3 regions of the Paenibacillus sp. FSL H8-0259 genome follow, and region 2 is predicted to be linked to each of the others. Evidence: riboswitches for the same ligand, from Rfam matches in the RefSeq annotation. Region 2 holds a riboswitch; each other region holds the start of a gene.
What was found. Region 2 has a riboswitch for cyclic di-AMP ahead of NSU01_RS18745 (APC family permease). Riboswitches for the same ligand answer to the same signal wherever they lie in the genome.

Region 1 (3,277 bases), 280 kb from region 2:
CTCAGCCCGCAGATCGTGATGGCCGGGAATATGATGCTGATCGTGCCGATTCTGCTGGTCTTCCTGATTGCACGCAAGCAGATTATCAAAGCGTTCACCTACATGGGAGTGAAGTAGCGGGAATACCCTGCGGCCTTGCATGTTGAATACCAAATACAGCAGTTCATGGAGGAGAAACGAATAATGAAGGTATGGGGAAAAAGAGTAGCTCCGCTGCTCGCCACTGTTGCACTGACCGCCGTTCTTGCAGGCTGTGCCACCACCGAAGCCGAATCCAGTGTAGCGGCCTATGAGAAAGGGGATTCCGTTACCGAGCTGAACTTCTGGACCTCCGCCGTGGAGGATGTAAATCAGAATCTGGTGGACCAGTTCAACGAGACCAAGGGAGCCGAGCTGAATATCCATGTGAATGCTGAATATCAAGGCGATTACTGGGAAATGCAGCAGAAGATCAACGCTGCAGCCATAGCGGGTACGCTGCCGAATGTTTTTATTGATGAAGTGGCGATGACTAAGGGCTTTGCCGACAGTGACATTATTGCCAATCTGGAACCGTTCATGGAAACGGACAAGTTCGACACCTCAGATTTCAAAATCGGCGACCTCGGCAACCTGTATCTGGGCGAGGATCTGTATGCCTTTCCGCATATGCGGAGTGTTCCCGTGATGTATGTAAACAAGACGCTCGCCGCTAAAGAAGGGCTGGATCCGAACGGACCGGCGACCTTTGCCGAACTGGAGGCCTATCTGCAAACCGCTTATGATGCTACCGGCCAGCCGCCGATGTACCTGTTCAACTATGACTTCTGGGTGATGGAGGCGCTGTTGCATTCGTACTCGGATACTAATGTGGTCAATGAGGATGAGACGAAATCCAATATCAACAGTGAAGGCGCAGTGAAGCTGATCTCCTTCATTGAGGATCTGGAATCCAAGGGACTAATCAAAGTACTCGGGGTCACGGACAAGGATGCCTACTATGCCTCCATTGCCAATCCGGGCACAGCGCTGATCTTCTCCAGTGTCGGCGGCTACAAAACGTTTGCCGGCATGGCCGCGGAGAGTGGAATTGATCTCGGCGTATCCATGATTCCTGCCGGAGAAGACGGCAAACGGGGCGTTCCGGTCGGCGGATCGAATACGTATCTGGCGAATACGGGAACGGATAATGAGAAAGCAGCCGCTTTTGAATTCATGAAATGGCTGTCGGATACCGAACAGGCGGCGTATGCTTCTGCCAATACGGGATATCTTCCGACCCGTCTAACCTCCCTGGACACAGACCTGATGAAAGAGACCATTGCCGCCTTCCCAGGCTACAAGGTCGCTTCCGATGAGCTGGAATTCAGCAAAATGCGTCCGATGACCGGTACGTACCATGAGATTGAAGATCTGATGGGCACACGCATCAACGATATCTGGCTGGAGAACCTGCCAATTCAGGACAGCCTGGACACGCTCGCCAAAGAGGTGGATGACATCCTGAACCGCTGATTATAGATGATGTTTAAAGCAAGCAGAGCAGTGAGTCTCCAGTAACGGGAGAATCGCTGCTCTGTTTTTTGGGTTCACTGCGGCTGGTTTCTGCGCGTGTTGGGCAAATTCACCTAAGCTATTCATTCATAGACGAATATGGGCTATACTGAAGTTTCTGTTAATCTATATCCGCAAAAATATATGTAATCGCTGAGTTCCGTAATGGAAGCGGGGAAACCAAGTTTTCTGGGGTGAATCTCGAGGAATCGAGTAGGGCTACTCTTCAAGCCCGAATCCGGCAGCTAACTCCGTAAGCGACATGAGAGGATGCACAGGTAATGCCGTATATTGACGTCAATGGAACTACCCTCTATTACGAGGTGTCGGGCAGTGGTCTGCCCATTGTTTTTATTCATGATTATTCGACTTCACATCATCTGTTCGAGCCTCAGGCGGAGTATTTCAGCAAGCGGGCGAAAGTGATCTTGTTTGACCTAAGAGGGAATGGGCAATCCGGTAAAATGGATGTGGAGATCAGCCGGATTGTAGACACGCAGTGTGAAGATCTGAAGGGATTATTGGATGGACTGTCCGTAGAACGGGCCGTCATCGTAGCTTGTTCCAGCGGTGCTGTGCTTGCCCAGAAATTCGCCTATCTGAATCCTGAACGGGTAATTAATCTGGTGTTGGTGGACAATTACATCCTAGGAGATTGTACGTCCAAAGGCAGCAAAGTGCTGGAGCTCTTTCAAATCTGCGCATGGGCCGCCCATTATCTTCCGGCTGAAATGTTCATCCGTTCTTTGCGCATTACATATAACAAATGGCTGTCTGCGTATCATATTCTGAGAAGAGAGCTTGTCCATGAACGGACAACAGAATTGATTAAACAGCGTCTGGCACTAAGACATACGGACAGCTACGGGTTTGCACTAAGGCTGCAGGTTCCCGTTCTTTGTGTATCAGGCAATCAGAATGAGCGGGTTCTGGAGCAGGTGAGACAAACAGCGGCCAAATATCCGCTCGCCACGCTGGCAATACTGGAAGATGCCATGTATCCCAGCCATTTATGTCAGCCGCAGCACTTCAACCGGCTACTGCTTGATTACCTGAAAGACCAGCAATGCTTCCAGCGGAAAATTTATTAACGGCACCTGTAGAAAATTTTTGACAAGTATAACAGGTACCGTTATAATAAATTCAACAGGTACCGTTACATTGATTGACAGGTACCGTAAATATATCCCTGGGAGGATTCATAATGAATATGAATGCTGAATTGTACGACAAGCTCGCCAAGCTGCAATGGCTGCTGCAGAGACAGCATCTGAAGAACCACGCCGCTGTTGGCCCTATGGCAGATACGTCACGGGGACAAGGCAGGATCATGGCGTTTCTCCGGATGAAGGACGGAATCAGCACCAAGGATTTATCCTATATGCTGGACATTCGTGTATCCTCGCTCAATGAATTGCTGGCCAAACTGGAGAAGGCCGAATATATTACCCGTCAGCCTTCCGAGACAGATAAACGCATCATGCTGATTTATCTGACGCCGAAAGGGCGGGAGGAAGAGGGCCAGGAGGTTGAGGGCGGCAGCATATTTTCAGTCCTGTCTCCAGAAGAACAGGCAGCCTTCGGTGAATACCTGGTCCGCGTCATTACAGCCTTAGAAGAAGAACTAGGAACAGATGCAGACCGTGATGTAATGGCTATGTGGATGGAGGCCGCTAAGGAGCGCATAGGATCAGAGGAATTCGACAAGCTGATGGCCATGCGCGGACAAATGAGCAGAATGTGG
Region 2 (3,277 bases):
ACAGTCCTATGGACAGAAAGGAACTCTCTTTGAGCAAACCGAATAAGAACAATGTCGCGCTTCCCCAGATGAGCAAGCAGGAGAAACGCCGGGCAGAGCAGGAACAGCAGAAGCAGAAAACGAGAATTCTGATCGTGAGTACAGTGGCATTAGTCGTAATTATTTTTGTAGGATTATTCATGCTGGCCTCGAAGGACGGCTCAACCACAGGATCTGCTGCGGCTCCCGTTGACTTCAATTACAGTGAAATGGCACGGCTGGGGAAAGAAGATGCTCCAGTCAAAATCGTTGAATTCGGCGATTACAAATGTCCGGCTTGCGCCCAGTTCACCGGGGTGATTAAACCGCAAATCGTTCAGGAGTATGTCAATCAGGATAAAGCAGCCTTTTACTTCGTCAACCTGGCCTTTATTGGTACGGATTCGAGAACAGCCTCACTTGCGGCACTCTCCGTATACCATCAGAATCAAGAGGCTTTCTGGAAATTCTTCGATGCCATCTATGCTAACCAGGGTGAAGAAAAGGTAGAGTGGGCAACACCGGACTTCCTGGTAAGTCTGGCACAGCAATTAGAACTGCCCATTGACTTCGACCTGCTGCGTAAGGATATTGAAGACAAGACCTACGAAAGCGAACTGGAGAGAGATATCCAGCTTGGCACAGACACCGGTGTAACCAATACGCCATCACTGTTTGTCAATGGAGTCAAGGTGAATGAACCTTTTAATATGGAGGAGATTGATGCTCAAATCCAGGTAGCTGCGGAAGCTGTGGCTGCACAATGAATAAATTCTCTGCATTCTGCCGCCGGAATTGTCTCTACTTGGCCTGGTTCGTCTCGGTTGTTGCTGTAGCAGGCAGTCTGTATCTCAGTGAAGTGCTGAAATATGAGCCCTGCAAGCTATGCTGGTTTCAGCGGATATTTATGTACCCGCAGCTGATTTTGCTCGGAATCGCCACTTACCGGGGGGATAAGCGCATTATCCCTTATGTCCTTCCCTTAAGTTTGATTGGCGGAAGCATTTCGATCTATCATTACGCAGAGCAGAAAATTCCGGCACTCAGCAAGGTGCTTCCATGTACAATCGGTGTGCCGTGCAACACGGATTATCTGAATTATTTCGGATTCATCACCATCCCGCTGCTGGCACTCATTGCGTTCGCATTAATCACAATTCTGCTATGGACAGGGCGTAAAGAGGATGCAGCTGAGTAAGAAGCCGTCAGGCAGAATGAAGAGTAACTATTTCCCTTAAATTAAGTGTAAATTATTATGCAGAAACGCTGTAAAATCACGCGATAAAGGGATAATGAAAGAGAATGAAAGATCAAGACATACCGGATCATGGATTTGGTTGTTTTGGTTGTTTTTCATTCTTTTTTCATTTGTTTCAACGCTTTACGGAAGAGGCATTGTAGATTAATATTAGTCCTTGTGAGAAGTTGAATATGCGCTGAATTTTCCGGAAGGAAAAACGGGGGAACCAAACTTGGCCGAGTGCCAACGGGGTGAATCGGAAGCGGGTCAGCAGACTCGAAAACCGTAGGGCTACCACAGCCCGAATCCGCCAGCTAACCTCGTAAGCAATAGTGGGATAATGACCATGCACTCAAGGCATGCGGATCATTTCCGTATGCTTATTTTTGTGCCTGCATTTATGAAATCCACTTATGAAAACAGCGCGCGGTACTGCCGTTTCAACTTAACAAAGAGAGGAACTGTTACTACAATGGTAAGCAAGGTAAAACGACTATTGATCGGGCGTCCGATGAAGTCGAACGAACTCGATCATGAAAAGTTATCCAAGGTGAAAGCACTGGCTGTCCTGTCTTCTGATGCGCTCTCGTCTGTAGCCTACGGAACAGAACAAATCTTAATCGTACTTGTGGCCGCAGGTTTCACAGCTATCTGGTACTCATTGCCAATTGCATTAGCCGTATTGGGCCTGCTGGCCATCTTAATCCTGTCTTATCGGCAGACCATTTTTGCTTATCCGCAAGGCGGGGGCGCCTATATTGTTGCCAAAACCAATCTCGGGGTTCATACCGGCTTGCTTGCCGGCGGCTCTTTGCTGGTGGATTATATTCTTACGGTGGCGGTAAGCGCCTCGGCGGGAACGGATGCGATCACATCAGCGTTCCCGGGTCTTCATAATCATAGTGTACTCATAGCGGTTACTGTCATTCTGCTCTTAACGATTGTCAATCTGCGGGGTGTTACTGAATCTGCTTCATTCATAGCCATTCCGGTATATCTGTTCGTCGTCTCCATCTTTGTACTGATTATCGCGGGAGTCTTCAAGTATGCAACCGGCGGTGCTCATGCCCAGGTTCCTGAGATCGGCTCGGCGGTATCGAACGTCAGTATGTTCCTTCTGCTTAAGGCCTTCAGCTCCGGCTGTTCGGCACTGACCGGGGTAGAAGCGGTCTCCAATGCGATCCCTAACTTCAAAGCACCGGCTGAGAAAAATGCGGCTAAAACGCTGATGCTGATGGGTCTGATTCTCGGGGCTATGTTCACGGGGATTACGCTTTTGGCTTATTGGTACGGTATCATGCCGGACGAGAAAGCAACGGTTGTGTCACAGATTACCGAGTCTACCTTTGGCCGCGGCGGTTTGTACTTCTTCATCCAAGGCATCACCGCAGTAATCTTGTTCCTGGCGGCGAATACAGCGTATTCGGCCTTCCCGCTGCTGGCGTTCATGTTCGCCAAAGACAAATATTTACCCCACGCCTTCATGGTGCGCGGAGACCGGCTGGGATTCTCCAACGGCATTATTTTCCTCGGCGTAATGTCGGCTGTGCTTGTAGCTGCTTTTCACGGAAATACCGAAGGGTTGATTCCATTATACGCCGTTGGGGTATTCATTCCGTTTACCCTTTCACAGCTTGGCATGATGGTCCAGTGGTACAGAACCAAGCCTAAGGGCTGGCAGAGCAAATTCGCTGTGAATACAGTAGGCATGCTCACAACCTTAACCATTACGCTCATCTTCATTATTACTAAATTCTCGAGTGTATGGATGGCCTTCATCTTCCTGCCGCTTGTAATCATCGTGTTCCACCGGATTCACCGCCATTATATGAATATTGCCGATCAGCTGCGTATTTGTCCGGCTACGGATAAACCTTGCATTAAAGGAAGCACAGTGGTTGTACCTGTTGCCGGTGTCACCCGTGCAGTACTGCATTCGATCAGCTATGCGAAGTCATTGACTGAGAATGTAGTGGCTGTATATGTCGGATTCGATGAAGAAGAGATTCACAAAATGGA
Region 3 (3,277 bases), 3.7 Mb from region 2:
TGCTTCCCAGAACTCTGTCATAGCCCGATCTCCTTTAATTACACTAAATAGTTATTACGGACATATTATATCTACGATATAACCAATTTGCAATGTTATTGTTAATCTTCGTATTTTAGCTAAGTGATGATCCGGAGTTGAACAGTGTGGTAGTGAGCTATCTGGATGATTTCATCGCGAAAGTGCACATGTGGTGTTCCGGAGATACCTCAGAAAGTAAGACGATAGATGAAAGGAAGGCTCTGTATGCTGAAATCAGCAAGGAGACGGCAAATATAACAGATTACGAAATTAATGAAATGAATAAAATAAACGCTGATGAATACGAAGTGGTAGTGGACAGGTCCTGGGATAACGGGAGTGATGATACCGCTGTCTATTCAATGATTAAAATGATGGGATATGGAAGGTGGATGACCTGTAGTGATGAAACGGGCTTATAAATAATGCTGTTCTATAGAGTGATCACAAACCACCCTAAACTGGTTAAACCCCCGCAGATAGTGTACCTTAGTAATATTAGTAATTAGGAGTGGTGATTTTTTGTGAAAAAAAGTAGACAAACCCCCGTGCTGGTCGTGGTCTCCATCCTGCTGATCATTATCAGCAGCCTGATCCCGTCGGACAAATCAACCTGGCTGGGAGCACTGCAGACCATCTTGCTGGGCGTCGGGCTGCTCGGATGCTGCATGGCTTTTTGGCGGTTCGCCAAGGGCGGCAAGGGCAAGCGCTGATTTCTGGCACTGGAACAGATAGCATAGCATTAGCAAATGGAGAGCCGTGGCGGATGCTGCGGCTTTTATTAATATGTACGACGTCAGCGGATTTACTCTATGCAGCGCTTGCTACGCGGACTGAGAGGACCTTATTTTGTGAAAAAGCCTGCTTTTTTGCCCGTTGCGGACTCAGGCGCGCTTATATTGTTCGAAGGAGCTCAAAATGAGGCGAAACTGGTTAGTTAAGGTCCTCTGAGTCCGCATGGATCGCTGATTCGACTGATTGGGCGAAATAACGGATCTACAGTCCGCATGGATCGCAGTGGCATGATTGAGTCTATTGTTGCAGGCCTAGCCATCTTCCCTATTATCCCGCCGACGGACGCGGGACAGCTGGCCGCGCAGCAGCCATCTGTTCGCGAATCCCTCTGAGCTGCGCTTTCAGCTCAGGAACGCTTCGCTGCAGGATGAGGCAGATCTCGGGCAGCGGCAGCTGGATGCCGTACCATAAGGCGCTGGCGATCTGATCCTCCCAGGTGAGCAGGGCAGAAGAGCAGCGGCCGCGGTCTTGAGCAACCAGCGAGCATTGCCGGATGCATTCCCTGTAGGCGGCAAGGGAGTAAGCATCTGCTTGGATGCTGCCCTTGAGCCAAGGCTCATAGAGTGCCGCGAATGTAGCAATTGCGGCTTGATCGGCGCGGGCGCCCTTCTCCAGCAGGAGACAGCTTAGCGCATAGATGGTTCCGCTATATTGCTCAATATAGCTGGTGAATCCGGCAGCGGGAACTGCATTGGACGATAATGGGTCTGGCATGTGGACACGTTCCTTCCTGAATGTGGGCGATTTATAGTTTGGATATGTAGTTGATAGGTTTGCCGAAATGCTGATCCGCCGGAATAAGTGCGCAAAAAACCGCAGACAGAGGAGGACCTCTGCTGCGGTTTTGTTACAGGCGTAAGAAGCCTGGGGCAAAATCGTGGCGGATCAAGATCTCTCTCTTTACGCTTACGGGGTTAGCTGTCGGATTCGGACGGTGAGAGTCGCCCTACCTTTTGAGACTGCGTAATTGAAGTCTCCTTCGGATTCACCCCAAGTAGGCCTGCGGCCTGATGGTTCCCCCGTTTTCCGCTTGGCGGAAATTCAGCGTGCATTCACATTATCGCTGGTAACTTTCAACACGAATCATACCCTTTCAGGATTGTCTTTGTAAAAATGGAAAAGAGTGCTTCTGCGCCGGATTTGCAATAAATTGCTGCTTCGCGAGGAATATTGGAGACTAAAACCATATATGTGGCCGATTATCATCCGTTTATCTCGCTCAATCGCCGTTTTTTATTTTTGGGAGGCAGCGGTGAGGGAACTCCGGAAATATTAATGCGTTAGACCGGAAACGCCGTCGATATTGATTTTTTGTGAAATGGCGTATTAGTGAGTAATCGGGAGATAATGAGAGATTGAAGATGAAGTAAGCGTTACCCGTCTGGCAAATAGATTCGTGAATGTGTTATTAGAGTAATTATGGCGGTTTACAATTTGTACCTGAGTTAGAGCCTGATTCTACGAAAAGTGTACCTTTCTAGCCGCACAAACCATACATCCGGGAGGGCCTAATTCCCGCTTCCCGAATGCTTGACTTGGACCCTACTCCAGGGATTATTATTTGAATCTGTAAGGGCAGACGGTCAGTAAATTACCAAGACTGAAAGCCAAACTAAGAAGCTGGATTAAGAAGCTAGATTAGGAAGGAGGCCAGCAGCCAATGGAGCCTGTTTTTACGATCACCGAGGTAGCAGAGCGGACAGGACTCAGCCAGGATACCATCCGCTATTATGAGAAAATCAAGCTCCTGCCCCCGGCAAGCCGCAAGGAGAACGGCCAGCGGGCATACAGCAGGCGTGAGCTGGACCGGGTGCATTTCGTCGCTATTCTCAAAAGAACCCATATGCCACTGCGCACCATTCAAGAATATATCAGGGCTTCAGCGGAAGAGGACTACGAGGAATGCTACAGTGTGCTGGACAGGCATAAAACGTTGATTGAAGAGCAGCTCACGGAACTTACGGCGGCACTGGAGCTTATGAAATACAAGCTGAAGAACTTCCGGGAGCTTAAGGACGGCAGGTTCATCGCGGAAATGGAACAGAGGAGGAACGAGGAATGAATACTGGGTTGAATCAGGACACGAACAAAGAGTTGAATCACGCGAAAGTTAAGCAGCACCCGATTCCTTCGGGGTTTGGGCCGGACACTACGGCAGAGCAAGTAATCCAAGGCCATAATCTGAGCGGTAAAATAGCGGTCGTGACCGGCGGCTACTCCGGCCTGGGCCTGGAGACCACACGTGTCCTGGCTGCCGCGGGGGCCACTGTGATAGTTCCCGTTCGGACACCGGAGAAGGCCCGGCTTGCCCTTGCCGGGATTCCCGGTGTCGAGCTGGAGGCGCTGGATTTGCTGGACCCGGCATCTGTGGATGCCTTCGCGCAGCGGTTCCTGGACTCCGGCCGGCCGCTGCATATGCTGATTCACAGCGCAGGCATCATGGCCTCGCCGCTGGCCCGCG

Region 1: linked by a shared signal. The riboswitch ahead of NSU01_RS17695 (alpha/beta hydrolase) and the one ahead of NSU01_RS18745 (APC family permease) in region 2 are both predicted to bind cyclic di-AMP.
Region 3: linked by a shared signal. The riboswitch ahead of NSU01_RS02995 (hypothetical protein) and the one ahead of NSU01_RS18745 (APC family permease) in region 2 are both predicted to bind cyclic di-AMP.

Annotation. Positions count from the first base shown of each region.
Region 1 is NZ_CP150147.1:4,161,896-4,165,172, forward strand. Features, by position in the region: gene NSU01_RS17685 (carbohydrate ABC transporter permease) at 1-117, shown strand, start outside; gene NSU01_RS17690 (extracellular solute-binding protein) at 184-1,494, shown strand; cyclic di-AMP (ydaO/yuaA leader) riboswitch at 1,675-1,807, shown strand; gene NSU01_RS17695 (alpha/beta hydrolase) at 1,815-2,624, shown strand; gene NSU01_RS17700 (MarR family transcriptional regulator) at 2,738-3,277, shown strand, end outside.
Region 2 is NZ_CP150147.1:4,441,238-4,444,514, reverse strand. Features, by position in the region: gene NSU01_RS18755 (DsbA family protein) at 30-785, shown strand; gene NSU01_RS18750 (disulfide oxidoreductase) at 782-1,216, shown strand; cyclic di-AMP (ydaO/yuaA leader) riboswitch at 1,443-1,602, shown strand; gene NSU01_RS18745 (APC family permease) at 1,731-3,277, shown strand, end outside.
Region 3 is NZ_CP150147.1:695,569-698,845, forward strand. Features, by position in the region: gene NSU01_RS02980 (class I SAM-dependent methyltransferase) at 1-21, opposite strand, end outside; gene NSU01_RS02985 (hypothetical protein) at 147-443, shown strand; gene NSU01_RS02990 (hypothetical protein) at 546-734, shown strand; gene NSU01_RS02995 (hypothetical protein) at 1,084-1,530, opposite strand; cyclic di-AMP (ydaO/yuaA leader) riboswitch at 1,704-1,873, opposite strand; gene NSU01_RS03000 (MerR family transcriptional regulator) at 2,477-2,878, shown strand; gene NSU01_RS03005 (oxidoreductase) at 2,875-3,277, shown strand, end outside.